Regions from separate parts of the Streptomyces sp. NPDC058691 genome, predicted to be linked through region 1. Evidence: riboswitches for the same ligand, from Rfam matches in the RefSeq annotation. Region 1 holds a riboswitch; each other region holds the start of a gene.
The links. A riboswitch is a leader RNA that binds a small molecule or an ion and turns the genes downstream of it on or off. The one in region 1 is predicted to bind S-adenosylmethionine.
Positions count from the first base shown of each region.

Region 2: linked by a shared signal. The riboswitch ahead of thrC (threonine synthase) and the one ahead of ACFWVC_RS27940 (aminotransferase class V-fold PLP-dependent enzyme) in region 1 are both predicted to bind S-adenosylmethionine.
Region 3: linked by a shared signal. The riboswitch ahead of ACFWVC_RS17230 (glutathione S-transferase C-terminal domain-containing protein) and the one ahead of ACFWVC_RS27940 (aminotransferase class V-fold PLP-dependent enzyme) in region 1 are both predicted to bind S-adenosylmethionine.

Region 1 is NZ_JBHXSO010000045.1:56,310-62,150, forward strand. It holds gene ACFWVC_RS27930 (rhomboid family intramembrane serine protease) at 1-638, shown strand, start outside; gene ACFWVC_RS27935 (Lrp/AsnC ligand binding domain-containing protein) at 635-916, shown strand; gene ACFWVC_RS27940 (aminotransferase class V-fold PLP-dependent enzyme) at 953-2,284, opposite strand; SAM riboswitch class IV at 2,439-2,555, opposite strand; gene trpD (anthranilate phosphoribosyltransferase) at 2,700-3,764, opposite strand; gene ACFWVC_RS27950 (cytochrome bc complex cytochrome b subunit) at 3,904-5,541, opposite strand; gene ACFWVC_RS27955 (Rieske 2Fe-2S domain-containing protein) at 5,538-5,841, opposite strand, start outside.
Region 2 is NZ_JBHXSO010000010.1:79,595-85,435, reverse strand. It holds gene ACFWVC_RS09790 (trehalose-6-phosphate synthase) at 1-988, opposite strand, end outside; gene ACFWVC_RS09785 (glucosyl-3-phosphoglycerate synthase) at 1,263-2,234, opposite strand; SAM riboswitch class I at 2,392-2,519, shown strand; gene thrC (threonine synthase) at 2,538-3,830, shown strand; gene ACFWVC_RS09775 (ubiquitin-like small modifier protein 1) at 3,874-4,152, shown strand; gene ACFWVC_RS09770 (cold-shock protein) at 4,579-4,785, shown strand; gene groL (chaperonin GroEL) at 5,168-5,841, shown strand, end outside.
Region 3 is NZ_JBHXSO010000021.1:91,215-97,055, reverse strand. It holds gene ACFWVC_RS17245 (DsbA family protein) at 296-1,213, opposite strand; gene ACFWVC_RS17240 (RrF2 family transcriptional regulator) at 1,210-1,644, opposite strand; gene ACFWVC_RS17235 (cupin domain-containing protein) at 1,781-2,287, shown strand; gene ACFWVC_RS17230 (glutathione S-transferase C-terminal domain-containing protein) at 2,385-3,212, opposite strand; SAM riboswitch class IV at 3,454-3,562, opposite strand; gene ACFWVC_RS17225 (amino acid ABC transporter permease) at 4,183-5,208, shown strand; gene ACFWVC_RS17220 (amino acid ABC transporter ATP-binding protein) at 5,205-5,841, shown strand, end outside.

The DNA.
Region 1 (5,841 bases):
CGTGCGCCCAGGCCTCGTATTTCGCCCGGTGGGGTGTCATCCCCGCGGAGCTCTGGCACGGGCGCGTGCCCGCCGCGTCGGTCGTGATGCCCACCGGGTGCCCGCCGCCGGGCGACTTGGGGCGGTCGCCCTTCGTCTCGGTGCTCACGGCGCTCTTCGTGCACGGGAGTTGGGTGCACCTGCTGGGCAACATGCTGTTCTTCTACGTCTTCGGCGACAACGTCGAGAACCGCATGGGCCGGCTGCGCTACCTCCTCTTCTACGTGGTGTGCGGCTACCTGGCCACCTACGGCTACGCCCTGGCGCACACCACGTCCACCCAGGCCCTGGTCGGCGCGTCCGGTGCCATCTCCGGTGTCCTCGGCGCGTACCTCTACCTCTATCCCCGGGCACGGGTGACCAGCCTCTTCCCCTTCCTCTTCTTCCTGCCCCTGCGCTTCCCCGCGTGGATGGTGCTCGTCTTCTGGTTCGTGCTGCAGTCCCTGGCCGGGCAGGCCCAGCAGTCCGGCCCGGGCGTGGCGTACCTGGCGCACATCACCGGATTCCTCTTCGGCTTCCTGTGCGCCTGGGGGTGCTACCGGGCAAGGCCTAAGCTTGAGCCCGCACCCAGGGCGACCCAAGGAGACCTACAGCCGTGATCACCGCGATCGTGCTCATCAAGACCAGCGTCGACCGGATCCCCGAGATCGCGCAGTCCATCGCGGCGCTCGACAGCGTCAGCGAGGTCTACTCCGTCACCGGGACCTACGACCTGGTCGCCATGGTCCGGGTCGCCCAGCACGACCAGCTCGCGGACGTCATCCCCGGCCGCATCAGCAAGATCCCCGGCGTCGAGGCCACCGACACCCACGTGGCCTTCCGCACGTACTCCCAGCACGACCTCGAAGCCGCCTTCGCCATCGGTCTCGACTCCTAGGGACTCCGGCCGGCAGGGCCTCGCCCCGGCGCGCCGCTACGCGGGGACGCAGCGGCCGTTCTCGGTGCGGTAGCGCCACCGCGCGCCGTCGGTGACGAGCGTACGGACGGCGTCGAGGAAGCGGTCGACGTGCTCGTCGGGGGTGCCCGCGCCGAAGGAGACGCGGACGGCGTTGAGCGTGGTGTCGCCCCCGCAGTCCCCCGGTTCCGTGTGGTCGCCGAGCAGCGTGCGGACGAGCGGGTGGGCGCAGAACAGTCCGTCGCGGACGCCGATGCCGTACTCGGCGGAGAGGGCGGCGGCGAAGTGAGAGCTGTTCCAGCCGTCGACGACGAAGGACAGGACGCCGACGCGGGGGGCGTCCTCGCCGAACAGGGACAGCACGCGGACCTGCGGGATCCCGGCGAGCCCCTCGCGCACCCGGGCGACCAGCGCCTGCTCGCGCTCGACGAGGCCGTCGAAACCCGCCTCGCGCAGGGCCCGGCAGGCGGAGGCGATGGCGTAGACCCCGATGACGTTGGGCGAGCCGGCCTCGTGGCGGGCCTCCGTGGTGTGCCAGTCCACCTCGACGCCGCCGTCCTCGCGGCGGGCCACGCGCCGGGAGGCGCCGCCTCCCGCGAGGTAGGGCTCGGCCTCGCGGAGCCAGTCGGCGCGGCCGGCCAGGACGCCGGACCCGAAGGGCGCGTAGAGCTTGTGCCCGGAGAAGGCCACCCAGTCCACGTCGAGTCCGGCCACGTCGACCGGGTGGTGCGGCGCGAGCTGCGCCGCGTCGAGGACGATGCGCGCGCCGTGCGCGTGGGCGGCCGCCGCCAGCTCGCGGACCGGCCAGAGCTCTCCGGTCACATTGGACGCACCCGTCACACAGACCAGCGCCGGCCCTTCCGTCTCGCGCGCGGCCAGCGCCCGTTCCAGCACGGCCACGGCCTCCGCGGGGGTCCGGGGCGCGCTCAGGTAGGTGACATCGCCGTCCCGCCAGGGCAGCAGCGAGGCGTGGTGCTCGGTCTCGAAGACGAAGACCCGGGTCCCGTCCGGCACGACGGAGGCCAGCAGGTTGAGCGAGTCCGTGGTCGACCGGGTGAAGACCACCTGGTCGTCCGCCCGGCAGCCGAGGAACGCGGCCACCTCCGCGCGGCTCTGCTCGAACAGGTCCGTCGACAGCTGCGACAGGTACCCCGCGCCCCGGTGCACGCTGCCGTAGTAGGGCGCGTAGGCGGCCACGTCGTCCCACACCCGCTGGAGCGCGGGCGCGCTCGCGGCGTAGTCGAGCGCGGCGTAGGCGACCTCGCCGCCGGTGACGAGCGGGACGAGGACGTCGCGGCCGAGGACGGGGAGCGGAGTGGCGCGGACGGTGGCAGCGGGGTGCACGGACATGGCGAAGTCTCCTGTGGGCAGGGGGAAGCGACGGGGCGTCAGGGATGACGGGAAAGCCCTCGGGACACCGGGCGGCACACAAGGCACGCCCGGGGAGGGTGGAAAGGGGCCTTCGGGCCCTAGCGCATTCGCTTGCTCATGGAAGAACTCCTCATGACCGCGCTTGCCGCAGACCTCGCTGCCTGCGGCCTGGTCATCACCCGGGGCACCCCGCCACGGAAGGAGGGTTGCCGGACAGCGGGCCGGGGCCGTGTCGCTGTCACTCGTGACCTGCGCAGCATCCTGCCACAGACCTCCGGCGCCGCAAGTCGCGGTCCGCATCCCGGACATCGCGCACCGGCGGCCCCGGGTACGGCGGGGACACGGAAGGGCCGGGGCGCCCGGCCCCGGCCCTTCCGTGTGAACGTCCGCGCGACTAGGAGTTGGTGGCCGCCGCCCACCGCTCCAGCGTCTTCGCGGCCGCGCCCGAGTCGATGGACTCCGCCGCCCGCGTCATCCCGGCGGCGATGCGGTCGGTCAAGGTGCCCTCCGCGGGCTCCAGCGCCACCAGTGCGGCAGCGGAGTTGAGCAGGACGGCGTCCCGCACCGGGCCCGTCTCGCCGGCCAGCAGCCGGCGCGCCACGTCGGCGTTGTAGGCCGCGTCGGCGCCCCGCAGCGCCTCGACCGGGACCAGCTCGATGCCGACGTCGCGCGGGTCGAAGGAGACCTGTTCCACGGCCCCGTCCCGCACGATCCACACCTGGGAGGTGGCCGTGACCGTCAGCTCGTCCAGTCCGTCGTCACCGCGGAACACCAGCGCGGAGGTGCCCCGCCGCGCCAGCACACCCGCGATCAGCCCGGCCATCCGGGTGTCGAAGCAGCCGACCGCCGACGCCCCGACCCGGGCCGGGTTGGTCAGCGGGCCGAGCATGTTGAAGGAGGTCGGGATCCCCAGGTCGCGCCGTGCCGAGGCGACGTAGCGCATCGCGGGGTGGAACTTGGCCGCGAAGCAGAAGGTGATGCCGGTCTCCTCGGCCACCCGGGCGACGCGGTCGGGCGACAGGTCCAGGTTGATGCCCAGCTTCTCCAGCACGTCGGAGGCGCCGCTGGCGCTGCTGGCCGCGCGGTTGCCGTGCTTGACGACCTTGGTCCCGGTACCGGCGATGACGATGGCGGACATCGTCGAGATGTTGACGGTCCTGGCCCGGTCGCCGCCGGTGCCCACGATGTCGACTGCGGGCCCGGGGATGTCGAGCGGCAGCGCGTGCGCGTACATCGCCTCGACGAGGCCGGTGACCTCTTCGACGGTCTCGCCCTTGGCCCGCAGGGCCACCATGAAACCGGCGATCTGGGCGTCGGAGGCCCCGCCGCTCATGATGCGGTCCATCGCCCACGCCGTCTCCGCGCTGCTCAGGTCCTTCCCCGCCAGCAGCGTCGCCAGTATCTCGGGCCAGGAGCGATCCGCCGCGGTGTCGCCTCCAGCGGGGTTCACAACGCTCATGGTCCACACTCCGGGTGGTCTGACGTGCAATGGATGGTCCTTCGGCCCCAGCCTATCGGCGCGGGGGAACGGGAAAGGGCCCCGTCCACCGGATGAACTCCGGCGAACAGGGCCCTGCCCGGTGGCACAGCGTCGGGGATCAGTGGTGGCCGTGGCCGCTCGTGATCTCCTCGTACTCCTCGGCCGACGGCTTGGGGATCTGGGTCCCCTCGCCGTAGTAGCCGCGCGACAGCTTCGCGCGCAGTCGCGTGGTGAGGCCGACCTTCTTCTCCACGCCGTTCTCGTCCGTCTCCGGGCCGATGTCCAGCGGCTTGGGCTGCTCGTGCGAGGTGAGCGTGAACAGCCTGGACTGCTCGAGCGGCTCGTGGATCTCGATGAACTCGCCGTGCGGCAGCCGCTTGATGATGCCGGTCTCGCGGCCGTGCAGCACGTTGTCGCGGTCGCGCCGCTGCAGGCCCAGGCAGATCCGCTTCGTGATGAAGAAGACCAGGACCGGCAGGACGAAGAAGGAGATCCGGACCACCCAGGTGATCGCGTTGATCGACAGATGGAAGCGGGTGGCGAAGAGGTCGTTGCCGCCACCGACCAGCAGGATCAGGTAGAGGCTGATCCAGGCCGCGCCGATGCCGGTGCGGACCGGGCGGTTGCGCGGGCGGTCGAGCAGGTGGTGCTCGCGCTTGTCACCGGTGACCCACGACTCCAGGAACGGGTAGGCGCCCATGAAGCCCAGGACCAGCGGGAAGACCACCAGCGGGATGAACACACCCAGCACGAGCGTGTGGCCCCACAGGCTGATCTCCCAGCCCGGCATGATGCGGATCAGGCCCTCGGAGAAGCCCATGTACCAGTCGGGCTGCGCGTCGGTCGACACCTGGTCCGGCCGATAGGGGCCGTAGGACCAGACCGGGTTGACGGACACCAGCGCGGACATGGCCGCGATGACGCCGAAGACCAGGAAGAAGAAGCCGCCCGCCTTGGCGGTGTAGACCGGCAGCAGCGGCATGCCGACCACGTTCTTCTCGGTCTTGCCGGGGCCGGGGAACTGCGTGTGCTTGTGGTAGAAGACCAGGATCAGGTGGGCCACCAGCAGGCCCGCCATGATGCCCGGGATCAGCAGCACGTGGATCGTGTAGAACCGCGGCACGATGTCGTGCCCTGGGAACTCCCCGCCGAAGAGGAAGAACGACAGGTACGTGCCGACGATGGGCACGGACAGGACCGCGCCCTCCATGAAGCGGATACCGGTACCCGACAGCAGGTCGTCCGGCAGCGAGTAGCCCATGAAGCCGTCGAACATGCCGAGGAACAGCAGCAGGAAGCCGAAGAGCCAGTTGATCTCGCGCGGCTTGCGGAAGGCGCCGGTGAAGAAGACGCGCATCATGTGCACGAGCATCGCGGCCACGAAGACGATGGCCGCCCAGTGGTGGATCTGGCGGACCAGCAGACCGCCGCGCACGTCGAAGCTGATGTGCAGCGTCGACGCGTACGCCTCGGACATCCTGATGCCCTGCAGCGGCGTGTAGGAGCCGTCGTAGACGACCTCGTTCATCGCCGGGTGGAAGAACAGCGTCAGGTAGACACCGGTCAGGATGACGATGATGAAGCTGTAGAGGGAGATCTCGCCCAGCATGAAGGACCAGTGGTCCGGGAAGATCTTCCGCATGTTGGCCTTGGCCAGGCTGTAGATGCCCAGCCGGCCGTCGGCCCAGTCGGCGACACGCTCACCGGCGGGCGCCTTGCCGCGCGGCTTGCCGCTCGCGCTCTCGTTGGTAGTCATCCACGCTCCCAGAAGGCAGGGCCCACGGGCTCTTCGAAGTCGCCGAGCGCCTCGAGGTAGCCCTCGTCGTTCACGCTGATCCGCAGCTGCGGCAGGGCGTGACCCGCCGGGCCGAAGATCACCCGCGCACCGTCGGACAGGTCGAACGTCGACTGGTGGCAGGGGCAGAGCACGTGGTGCGTCTGCTGCTCGTACAGGCTGATCGGGCAGCCGACGTGGGTGCAGATCTTGGAGTAGGCGAGGATGCCCTGGTGCGCCCACTCGCGCGCCCGCTTGTCCTTGATGTCGTCCGGCGCGATG
Region 2 (5,841 bases), on a different contig from region 1:
CGTGCACCACGCGGCCCTGCCACTCGGGCCGGTCGCGCAGCAGCTGCGCGTACGACAGCAGGCCGCGCACGATGTTCTTCGACAGCTCGGTGCGGTCGACCCGGACGATGACCTTGCGGTCCGGGCCGCCGACGGCCTCCCGGAGCACCGCCAGGCGCTCCTCCACGTCCGGGCGGTGCGCCCGCTCCCGCAGGAAGTCCGCGTCGGCGCCGAGCCCGTGCACCCCGATCCGGGTGGTGCGGCCCTGGTACGTCACCGTCAGCACGCCGTCGTCCCGGCTGACCGTCGCGCCGAGCACGTCGGAGCAGCACGCGGCGAACGCCTCCGCCCAGCGCCGGGTCAGGAACGCCGCACGGTCCGCGCCCAGGACGCCGGTCAGCACCTCGGCCGCCACGTCGTCCGGCAGCAGCCGGAAGTACTCCGGCGGCGCCCACGGCGTGTGCGAGAAGTGGCCGATCCGCAGGTCGGGGCGGCGCGAGCGGAGCAGCTGCGGCACCAGCGTCAGGTGGTAGTCCTGCACCAGGACGGCCGCGCCCTCCCCGGCCTCCTCCGCCAGCGCGTCCGCGAAGGCGCTGTTGTACGCCACGTACGCGGCCCACTGCTCGCGGAAGTCCTCGTCGAAGACGGGCTCCAGCGGCGTCTGGAAGAGCAGGTGGTGCACGAACCACAGCACGGAGTTCGCGATCCCGTTGTAGGCGGACGCGAACGTGTCCGCCGGGATGTCCAGCATGCGTACCCGCTGGTCACCGGTGTCCTCCGCGGCCAGCCGCCCGCTCCGCTCCGGGGTCCGCAGCACGGCCGCGCGATCGCCCTCGCCGAGCGCTGCGCACACCCACACGGCGTCCGTGTCCGGCCCGATCGCGCTCAGCCCCGACACGAGACCGCCGCCCCCGCGGCGGGACTCCAGCGTCCCGTCCTCCCTGAGGCTGTACGAGACGGGCCCGCGATTCGACGCCACCAGAACCCGCGCGCCATCCGATGCGACCATGCGGCCAGCCTAGCCACGCATCCCCACCCGCAAACGTGTGCGCTACGCCACCCGAGCGTTCCGGTGCCGCCGCGTGCCCCATGAGGGCCGCGGCGAACCGCGCGCGTCGCGGTGCCGCCGTGCCCGGCGCGACAGCGTGCCTCGTAAGGGGCGCGGGGAACTTAGCGATCAGCCACGACGTACCCGCGCGGGGCAGCCGGCCGCAGCCCAACAGGGGCGCGGGGAACTGCGCGACCAGCGCAAACGCACCCGCACCCGAACGCCAAGCGGAGCGTCACGCCACAGCGCGGCGGCGCGCATACTCCGGCACCGTGATCATCGGCGGCCGCTCCTCCGTCACGACGTCGTGGACGCGCGGCTCGAAGCCCCCGTCCGCGGTGCGGTCGAACTGCGTCAGGACGGGCCGCACCAGATGCCCCCGCGCCAGCCGCGTCTGCGCCGTGCGGTAGATCGTCGCGGCCATGCGCCCGAGCGCCTGCCCGTCCTGGTGCCGATGGTGCCGCACCCCGACATCGACCTGCGCGAGCGCGTCGAGCCCGACCGTGTTGAGCGCGTCGATGAGAATCCCCAGCTCGACGCCGTACCCCACAGGGAACGGCAGCCGCTCCAGCAGCGACCGGCGCGCCGCGTACTCCCCGCCGAGGGGTTGCACGAAGCCCGCGAGCTGCGGCCAGTGCAGATTGAGCAGCGGCCGGGCGACCAGCTCCGTGACCCGCCCGCCGCCCGCCGGTACCACCGTGCCACCGGTCTCCAGGGGCCGGTCGTACATCGCCTTGACCAACTGGACGCCCGCGTCCGTCAGCAGCGGCCCGACGATCCCGGAGACGAAGCGCGCGTCGAACTCCCGCAGGTCGGCGTCGACGAAGCAGACGATCTCGCCGCGCGTCGCGAGCAGCGAGCGCCACAGCACCTCGCCCTTGCCGGGCACGGCCGGCAGCCGCGGCAGGATCGCGTCCCGGTGGACCACCGTCGCGCCCGCCTCCGCCGCGACCGCGGCCGTGCGGTCCGTGGACCCGGAGTCCAGCACGACGAGCTCGTCGACCAGCGGCACGGCCTCGGACATCAGCTCGCGGCGGATCTCCGCCACGATCGCCCCGACCGTGGCCTCCTCGTCGAGCGCGGGCAGCACCACGCTGACCGTCCCTCGCGGGCCCGCGGCCCGCTTCGCGGCGAGGAGCTGGGACAGCGGGCGGCACTCGGCGGTCCAGGACCGCCTCCGCAGCCAGCCGGCCACCTCGTCGAGCACTGCGCTGCTCCGTTTCTGCCCGTCTCGAGGGACGGACGGCCTGTGACCAGGTTCGAGGTCGTCGGTTACAGTCTTGAACACGAGGCATGACCATCGTATGTCCGCGGTGATCGCGCCTCGTCCGACAAATGCACGGGCCCTGGGCCCGGTGCCATACCGCTCATCCAGAGGGGCAGAGGGAACGGCCCGTTGAAGCCCCGGCAACCCTCCCGCCGACCGCGAGGTCCAGGTGGGGAAGGTGCCAATTCCGTCTCGTGGCGAGATTCGCCGTGAGGAAGATGAGGAGAAAGGGCCTCGCCTGACATGGCTGCGCAGACTGTTGTCACCGACGTCGCGTCCACGGATTCCCCCTTCGGACCCGCTTCCGCGTTGTCCTGCCGCGAGTGCGGCGAACGCTTCCCGCTGAGCCCGGTCTTCGCCTGCGAGATCTGTTTCGGGCCGCTCGAAGTGGCCTACGACCTCCCCGCCGGCGATCCCGAGACGCTCCGCAAGCGCATCGAGTCCGGGCCGAACAACATCTGGCGCTACGCGCCGCTGCTGCCCGTCCCCGCCGACGTGGCCTCCAAGCCCAATCTGAACCCCGGCTTCACCAAGCTGGTCAAGGCCGACAACCTCGCCCGCGAACTGGGCGTCACCGGCGGCCTGCACATCAAGGACGACTCCGGCAACCCCACGCACTCCTTCAAGGACCGCGTCGTCGCCATCGCCCTGGAGGCCGCCCGCACCTTCGGCCTCACCACCCTGTCCTGCTCCTCCACCGGCAACCTCGCGGGCGCGGTCGGCGCCGCGGCGGCCCGCGCCGGCTTCCGGTCCTGCGTGTTCATCCCGCACGACCTGGAGGAGGGCAAGGTCGTCATGGCCGCCGTCTACGGCGGTGAACTGGTCGGCATCGAGGGCAACTACGACGACGTCAACCGCTTCTGCAGCGAGCTGATCGGCGACCCGATCGGCGAGGGCTGGGGCTTCGTCAACGTCAACCTCCGCCCCTACTACGGCGAGGGCTCCAAGACGCTCGCGTACGAGATCTGCGAGCAGCTCGGCTGGCGCCTGCCGGACAACCTCGTCATCCCGATCGCCTCCGGCTCCCAGTTGACGAAGATCGACAAGGGGCTGCAGGAGCTGATCAAGCTCGGCCTGGTGGAGGACAAGCCGTACCGCATCTACGGCGCCCAGGCCGAGGGGTGCTCCCCCGTGTCCACCGCCTACAAGGCCGGGCACGACGTCGTGCGCCCGCAGAAGCCGAACACGATCGCCAAGTCCCTCGCCATCGGGAACCCGGCGGACGGCCCCTACGTGCTGGACATCGCCCGGCGCACCGGCGGCGCGGTCGAGGACGTCACCGACGAGCAGATCGTGGACGCCATCAAGCTGCTCGCCCGCACCGAGGGCATCTTCGCGGAGACGGCGGGCGGCGTGACCGTCGGCGTCCTGAAGAAGCTGATCGAGAGCGGGCAGTTGGACCCGGCCGCCGAGACGGTCGTCCTCAACACCGGTGACGGGCTGAAGACGTTGGACGCCGTCGCCGCGACCTCCCGCCCCACGGCCACCATCCGCCCGAGCGTCGACGCGTTCCGTGCCGCCGGCCTGGCCGGCTGACCCCGATCGCCGACCGTCCCAGATCGAAGGTGAACCCCGCATCATGAGCGCGAACGTCCGCATTCCCACCATCCTTCGGCCCTACACCGGCGGCCGGGCCGAGGTGCCCGCCGACGGCGGCACGCTGGCCGAGGTCATCGAGTCGCTGGAGAAGGACCACCCCGGCATCTCGGCGCGCGTCCTGGACGACACGGGCAAGCTGCGCCGCTTCGTGAACGTGTATGTCAACGACGACGACGTCCGCTTCTCGGAGGGCCTGCAGACCGCCGTGGCCGAGGGCGCGTCAGTCTCGATCATCCCGGCGGTCGCCGGGGGCTGTTGAGCCGCGTGCGCCGCGGAACGGCCAGGGGTGCCGGGACTCGCTCCCGGCACCCCTGTGTGCTTGAGAGGTAGTTGAAGGGCTGTACAGTTGCCCTGACGGCTCGCAACTCCCTGCAACGCTCTGCGCAAACCCTCTTCCGTGGGCGTCGTTGTCGGCGATTTATCGCCAAATTCACGCGGTGATTGTCGTGTTGGCGACATATGTCCCGCCCGAGTTGCCCCGGTTCATTGGCCGTTGGAGCCGTTCTTCCCTTTCTCCGTGCCCGGATTTCTCGTCTGATTGACCTGTTGCAGACAGCGTCCGGGCAGATACATTCAGCCGCGGTCGACGCGTTCCGGCGCACGCCCCCTTGGCTGTAGGGGGTGAGGTCTGACCCGGGTCCGCGAGGTGCGGGTCTGTGAAAGGCCAGCAATAGGGGAGTTAGGAATGGCTCAGGGCACCGTCAAGTGGTTCAACGCGGAGAAGGGCTACGGCTTCATCGCGGTCGACGGTGGTGCGGACGTCTTCGTGCACTACAGCGCGATACAGATGGACGGCTACCGCACCCTCGAGGAAGGTCAGCGGGTCGAGTTCGAGATCTCGCAGGGCCAGAAGGGGCCGCAGGCGGACATGGTCCGCCACGCCGCCGGCTGACACGCCGCGCATCGGCCACGGAGCGCATCGCGTACGAACGCGCTCAAACGCACGTATCAAGGGCCCGCCCTCTCGCAGGGGGCGGGCCTTCGTGCTGTCCGCCCGCCCCTGGCGGGCCCCAGCGGATCCCTGGCGAGCCCCGGCGGGCCCGCGGCGGACCGGCCGAGCAGCTTGCACTCTCCTAGGGCGAGTGCTAATCATTGGCGTTAGCACTCTGACGTTGAGAGTGACAAAGGACCGAGTGGGTGAGGCCCGTTCGACCGCCGGAAAGGAACCGGCGGGAGGCAGGCCGTCCGTCGCGGGCGCCGGCGCGGTCCTGGAGTAATCCTTCCCCGCAGCCGAGTGCCGCGGGGGGACCCCAAGTCCGGGAGGACCACTTCACATGGCCAAGATCATCGCGTTCGACGAGGAGGCACGGCGCGGTCTCGAGCGCGGGATGAACCAGCTCGCCGACGCCGTCAAGGTCACCCTCGGCCCCAAGGGCCGCAACGTCGTCCTCGAGAAGAAGTGGGGCGCCCCCACGATCACCAACGATGGTGTGTCCATCGCCAAGGAGATCGAGCTCGAGGACCCGTACGAGAAGATCGGCGCGGAGCTGGTCAAGGAGGTCGCGAAGAAGACGGACGACGTCGCCGGTGACGGCACGACGACCGCGACCGTCCTCGCCCAGGCGCTGGTCCGCGAGGGCCTGCGCAACGTGGCCGCGGGTGCCAACCCGATGGCCCTGAAGCGCGGTATCGAGGCGGCCGTCGAGGCCGTTTCCGCTGCTCTGCTTGAGCAGGCCAAGGACGTGGAGACCAAGGAGCAGATCGCCTCCACCGCCTCCATCTCCGCCGCTGACCCCCAGATCGGCGAGCTCATCGCCGAGGCGATGGACAAGGTCGGCAAGGAAGGCGTCATCACCGTCGAGGAGTCCCAGACCTTCGGTCTGGAGCTGGAGCTCACCGAGGGTATGCGCTTCGACAAGGGCTACATCTCGGCGTACTTCGCCACCGACCTGGAGCGTATGGAGACCGTCTTCGACGACCCGTACATCCTGATCGTCAACTCCAAGAT
Region 3 (5,841 bases), on a different contig from region 1:
GAGGGGAGGCGGCGAAGCGCGAAGGCGGCGGCGCGGGCGAAGGCCGCCCGCGTCGACCGAGCGGCGGGACGGCCGGCGCTGACGGGAACGGTCAGGCGCCTGTGGGCCGGGGGCTGCGGTCGGTCAGCGACAGAGAGCGCTGGAAGTGCGCCGCAGGTCCACGTAGCGGCACACCACACCGGGGTGCGTCGTGAGCATGGTGCACATCCTGGCGACCGCCGCGAAGGGCTGTCAATAGACACCAATTGGTGTCTCATTGGGCGGGACGGATTCCTGACCGCACGTCAGGAGGTGATCAGGGCGCGCTGCGTGCGCCGCCGCAGGTCGCAGGGTGCACCGCGGCCTCCTGGGGGTGCAGCCACAAAGGACCGTTCCCGGTCTCCACCCGGACCGCCTCCCCAGGGGGCCACGGGCCTTCCGTCAGCAGTTCTCGCTCCGGATCGGTCAGGCTCCGGTACCGGCGCAGCGCCCGCTCCGGCGACAGCGGCGGCGGGGTGTCCGCAAGCCCCGGGCACAGCTCCCGTACGGCCGCCGCGTACTCCGCGTAGGCCCGCCAGCCCGGCACCACGCGATGTCCGGCCGGGGCACGGAACAGCAGCGTCGGCAGCGCGTACCGGTGGCCGCCGTCTCCGGTGTCCTTGGCACCGCCGGGGTGCGGAGACCCGCCCGGCACCGACAGCACCTCGCGCACCGGGCGGCGCGCCTCGGCCCGATCGGCGCGTACCCGCTCCAGCACCTCGGCGGACGCCGCGTCGGCCGAGAGCCGCCCGAGGTCCAGACCCGGTACACCGCGCACCGCGGACAGCGTGAGCGCGGGAGTGTCGGCCGGTTCCCCCAGGACGAAGACGGACTCCCGCAGCCGGCGCAGCACTCCCTCGGCCACCTCGCGGCCCTGGAGCTCCGCGGCCTTGGCCGCCAGCGAGGCCGGCCAGGAACTCGCCGCCACACGGCTCAGCCGGAGCGCCCGCGGCGCCCGGGTGTGCGCGCTGATCCCCTCGACGTAGCCCGCGTACCAGGCGGTCTCCGCGGCCGGGTCGGGCGCCGGGTCGTCGTCGAGGTCGAACAGGAGGCAGTACACCCGGCGCCAGCGGACCCGGCCCGCCAGCGCTGTCCGCAGCCTGCGGAAGACCGGCTCCGAACCCCAGGCCCACGGACACAGCGGGTCGGTGTACTCGACCACCTCCACGGCGGGCGGGGGAAGTTCGGCCGTCACGCGGCTCCCTTCCGGGCCGGCCGTTCCCCGGCGCCCGCCGGCAGCAGCGACAGCAGGGTCACCCCGCCGAGGATCGCCGCCGCACTCGCCTCGACCTGGCGCCACACACCGGGCAGCCCCGAGGCGGCGCCGGGGTAGTCGAGCCCGGCCGGCGGCTCGCCCCGCAAAGTGATCAACTCGCCGTCGACGGCGAGCGCGACGTCCAGGAGGGTGATCTCGCCGGCGGGGCGGCCGAGCCAGTAACCGCCTTCGCAGCCGCGCTGACTGCGCACCAGCCCGGCCTTCCGCAGCTCGCCGACGACGGACTTCAGGAACCGGAAGGGGATCTGCTGCGAGGAGGCGATGGCTTCGCACGTCAGGGGCCGGGCCGGCTCACAGGCGAGCTCCAGGAGTGCGCGCGTGGCGTAGTCCGCCTTCGCGGAGATATGCATGGTCACATCATGCACGAACTGGCTTTCCCGGCCAGGGCTCCTGCCGCTCCCTCGCCTCATTGCGGCAGTGTTGCCGCAGGTGAAGGGCAATGGACACTTCTTGACATCCTTTTCGGGACAGCTCTACCGTCCCGGCATGAGCGAGCCGTTGACGAACCCCGGTGAGGGCTTTCACCCCCATCTCCCCGACACCCCCGGGCACGGGGCGGCGCCCCTGCGCTCCCGGCTCCACCACATCCGCGCGGACTCCCTGGACGACGGGACCGCGCAGACCGGCGGCATGCGCAGGTTCGCCGCCGTCAGCGGGAAGACGGTGGGTTCCGAGAGGCTGTGGATGGGCCAGACCCATGTGGCCCCCGCGACGTCGTCGTCCGACCACCATCACGGCGAGTCCGAGACCGCCATCTACGTGGTGAGCGGACACCCCGAGTTCGTCTTCCTCGACGACTCCGGTCGGGAGCCCGAGGAGGTGCGACTGCGCACCTCGCCGGGCGACTACATCTTCGTCCCGCCGTTCGTGCCGCACCGGGAGGAGAACCCGGACCCCGCGGAGGAGGCCGTGGTCGTCATCGCCCGCAGCACCCAGGAGGCGATCGTGGTCAACCTGCCCGGGCTGTACGCCCTTCCGGCCGAGGAGGCCTGAGGCGCCGGGGACTCCAGGACTCGGGACAGCGCGGACGTCCGCCCCTCCTCGTACGGGAGGGGCGGACGTCCGCGCTGCCTTGCCGGGACGCGCGACCTCAGCGGCCGGGGTGACCGTGCGGGACGCGGAAGGCCGGATGCTGCGCGAGCCGGCGCACATAGGCCGTGAGGCCGTCGTACGGGGAGAGCACACCCTCCGCCAGGTCGGTCAGGGCCACCCACAGATCGACGTCCGCCGCGGTCAGCCGCTCGCCCAGAACGTGCGGCCCGCACGCCAGTCGGCGCTCCAGCAGGCCGAGCGCCGTGCGCAGCCTCTCCAGGGACTTCGCGCGGTCCGCCGCCGCCGGGGCCGCGGCGGCCTGTTCCGCGGCGCACATGACGTCCTCCTCCACCAAGTCCTGGACGGCCTCGATCTCGCCGGCCAGGGCCGGGGGGCACAGGACGGGCACGGGTCCGCGCGCCGCGTCGCCGAGGCGGCCCGCGAGATCGCGGAGGATGTCAGGGGTGTGGTTGCTGACGACGCGTCCGGTCCACCGGTCGCACAGGGCGGGCACGGTGAGCGGTCCGTCGTAGCCGTGCCAGGTGGCCTCGTAGGCCCTGAGCAACGGCGTCAGTGCGGCGGTGGCGGTGGTGTCGGTGGCGTCCGCGGCGTCGGGGGACGCCGGCGGAACGAGCGTCGTGACGATGGAGTCCCGCAGTCCGAGCAGGTCGAGGGTGACGGAGACCCGCCGTGACTGCGGGCATCGCGCCGAGAGGAACAGCTCGTAGCGGCGCGGGGCCGGGTAGAAGCCGCCGGCGGCGTCGGCACCGATCCGGCTGCGGAAGCGGTCCGGACGGGACGTGCGCGGCAGCGCGGTACAGGACGTGCGGAAGCTGAGATCGCGGAGCGGCGCGGAGCCGGAATCGCGCGAGATCGTCTCGGGCATGCACTCTCCAGGGCATGGTGGGCCCCCGGTTGCCCTCGGGCACCGGCGGCGGAACGGCTGAAGGCCCTGTGCCTGGTCGCACCTGGCCCCTGAGTCGGTACGGGCGGGGACTCGTCGGGGTCAGCCGGCCGTGCCGAAGGCGCTGCAGACGCGCAGGAAGTCGATGTGCAGCCGACGGGTGAGGAGAGCGGATCGTGCCCTGGACATGTCCGCCTCCCCGGCTCGGGGCCCGCGAGACGCGGGACCGCGCTTGACCCGCCGCGCCGGCGGGACCCGGTCGTCACCCGGGGCACCCCACCGCGATGTGAGGGTTGCCGGTCAGCGGGCCGGGGCCGATGACCCACGGAGCCGGAACACGGCACCGCGGGCGCTGACAATCGTGACCGTTCCCATCAGTGTTGGGCCGGCAAACCCGGCGCGTCAAGAAGGCGTTGCGCGTCTCACGGCGGCATCCGGCATGTGAGACGGCGTCGTTGACATTCCCCGCGGCCCGTGTCTAACTTACGCCGCAGAACGGTCCCGGATGTCAGCGGCGGACCGGCCTCGGCCGGTCGGTGGCAACCCCCGCACAGCGATGGGGTGTCCCGGATGACGGCCGGACCGGACGACGGTCGGCAGGCGCGAGGCCCCCGCGGGGCGGAACGGTGACGGTGACGGCGATGTACGCGATCCCGGGGACGGCAGCGTGGCGGCGCCACGGCCTCGTCCCGGCGTACACGCAGCGGCCCGTCGGTCTGGCCGGCGTCAGCAGCGCGCTGTGTAGCGCGTGTTCCGCGTCCTGTCGCGCGCTCTGTCAAGGCTGACGGTCCCTTCCTGAACGCCGGCACCCCCCGCTGACGCGGCGGGCGTGCCCGCCTGTTCGGCCCCGTTCCGCTCGTCCCCGCACCCCGTACCGCCGGGCCGCTCCCGCGCCCGGCCGGTCCACCGTCGCCTGCGCGACCGGGGTGCGCCCATCCGCTGGAGCCTCCTGATGAGTGAACCCCCCGGCACCGCCGTGTCCGCCCGCTCGGCGCCCCAGGACCGGGCGCCGGCCAAGGTGCCCGACGAGGTGCCCGACGAGGTGCGTGAGCCCGGACCCCGGCCCCTGGCCGCACAGCGGGTGCTGCCCCTGCGCCGCCCAGGCCGGTGGATCGCCACGGCGATCGTGCTGGTGCTGGTCGCCCAGATCGGGCACGGCCTGCTCACCAACCCCTTCTTCCAGTGGGACCGCTTCGGGTACTGGTTCGTACGGCCGGTGATCGTCGACGGTCTGCTGATCACCCTGGAGGTGGCGGCGTACAGTGCGGTGCTCGGTCTGCTCGGAGGCATCGTCCTCGCGCTGGCCAGGCTCTCCAGCAGCCCCGTGCTGCGCGCCGTCAGCTGGACGTACACCTGGCTGTTCCGGTCGATCCCGCTCATCGTCGTGCTGCTGTTCCTCTACAACTTCAGCGCGCTGTACCGCACGTTGAGCCTCGGCGTACCCTTCGGCCCGGCGTTCCTCACCTTCGACGAGTCCCGGCTCGCCACCGACATGGTCGTCGCCGTGATCGGCCTCAGCCTCAACGAAGCCGCCTACGCCTCGGAAGTGGTGCGCGCCGGCATCCTCTCGGTGGACCAGGGCCAGCACGAGGCGGCCTCGGCGCTCGGACTGCCCAAGCGCTACCAGTTCGCCAGGATCATCCTTCCCCAGGCCCTTCGGTCCGTCGTCCCCAACTACGTCAACCAGTTGATCGGCCTGATCAAGGGCACTTCGCTGGTCTTCTACGTCTCGCTGCTCGACCTGTTCGGCTCGGTGCAGAGCATGGGCAGCACCTACCCCGGCGACATCGTGCCGCTGCTGCTGGTCGCCACCATCTGGTACGTGATCCTCACCAGCGTCGTCTCCGTCGTCCAGTTCTACGTGGAGCGGTACTACTCGCGGGGCGCGCTGCGGACCGTCCCGCCGACTCCCGCACAGAGACTGCGGGCCGCCCTGGGCGACCTGCGGACCCGGATCCGGACGGAGACCACCCCATGACCACCGGCATACAGCCCGCCGCGGTGGAGGTCCACGACGTGCACAAGTGGTACGGCACCCACCGGGTGCTGGACGGCGTGAGTCTGACGGTCCGGCCCGGGGAGGTCACCGTCATCCTCGGGCCCTCAGGTTCCGGCAAGTCCACGCTGCTGCGCGTGATCAACCACTTGGAGAAGCCCGAGATCGGCCATGTCAGCCTGAACGGTGAGCCGATCGGAGTCCGCAGGCACGGCGAGCGGTTCAAGGAGCTGAGCGAGCGCGTCATCCTCACCCAGCGCAGCCGGATCGGCTTCGTCTTCCAGAACTTCAACCTCTTCCCGCACCTGACCGTGCTGGACAACGTGGCCGCCGCGCCGGTGGCGACAGGCCGGCTGCGCAAGCCGGAGGCCAGGGAACTGGCCCGTACCCTGCTCGGCCGGGTGGGGCTCGCCGACAAGGCGGACGCCTACCCACGGCAGTTGTCGGGCGGTCAGCAGCAGCGGGTGGCCATCGCCCGGGCCCTCGCGCTGCGCCCCGGCGTCATCCTCTTCGACGAGCCCACCTCCGCGCTGGACCCCGAACTGGTCGGCGAGGTGCTGTCCGTCATCAAGGATCTGGCCACCAGCGGCACCACCCTCGTCATCGTGACCCACG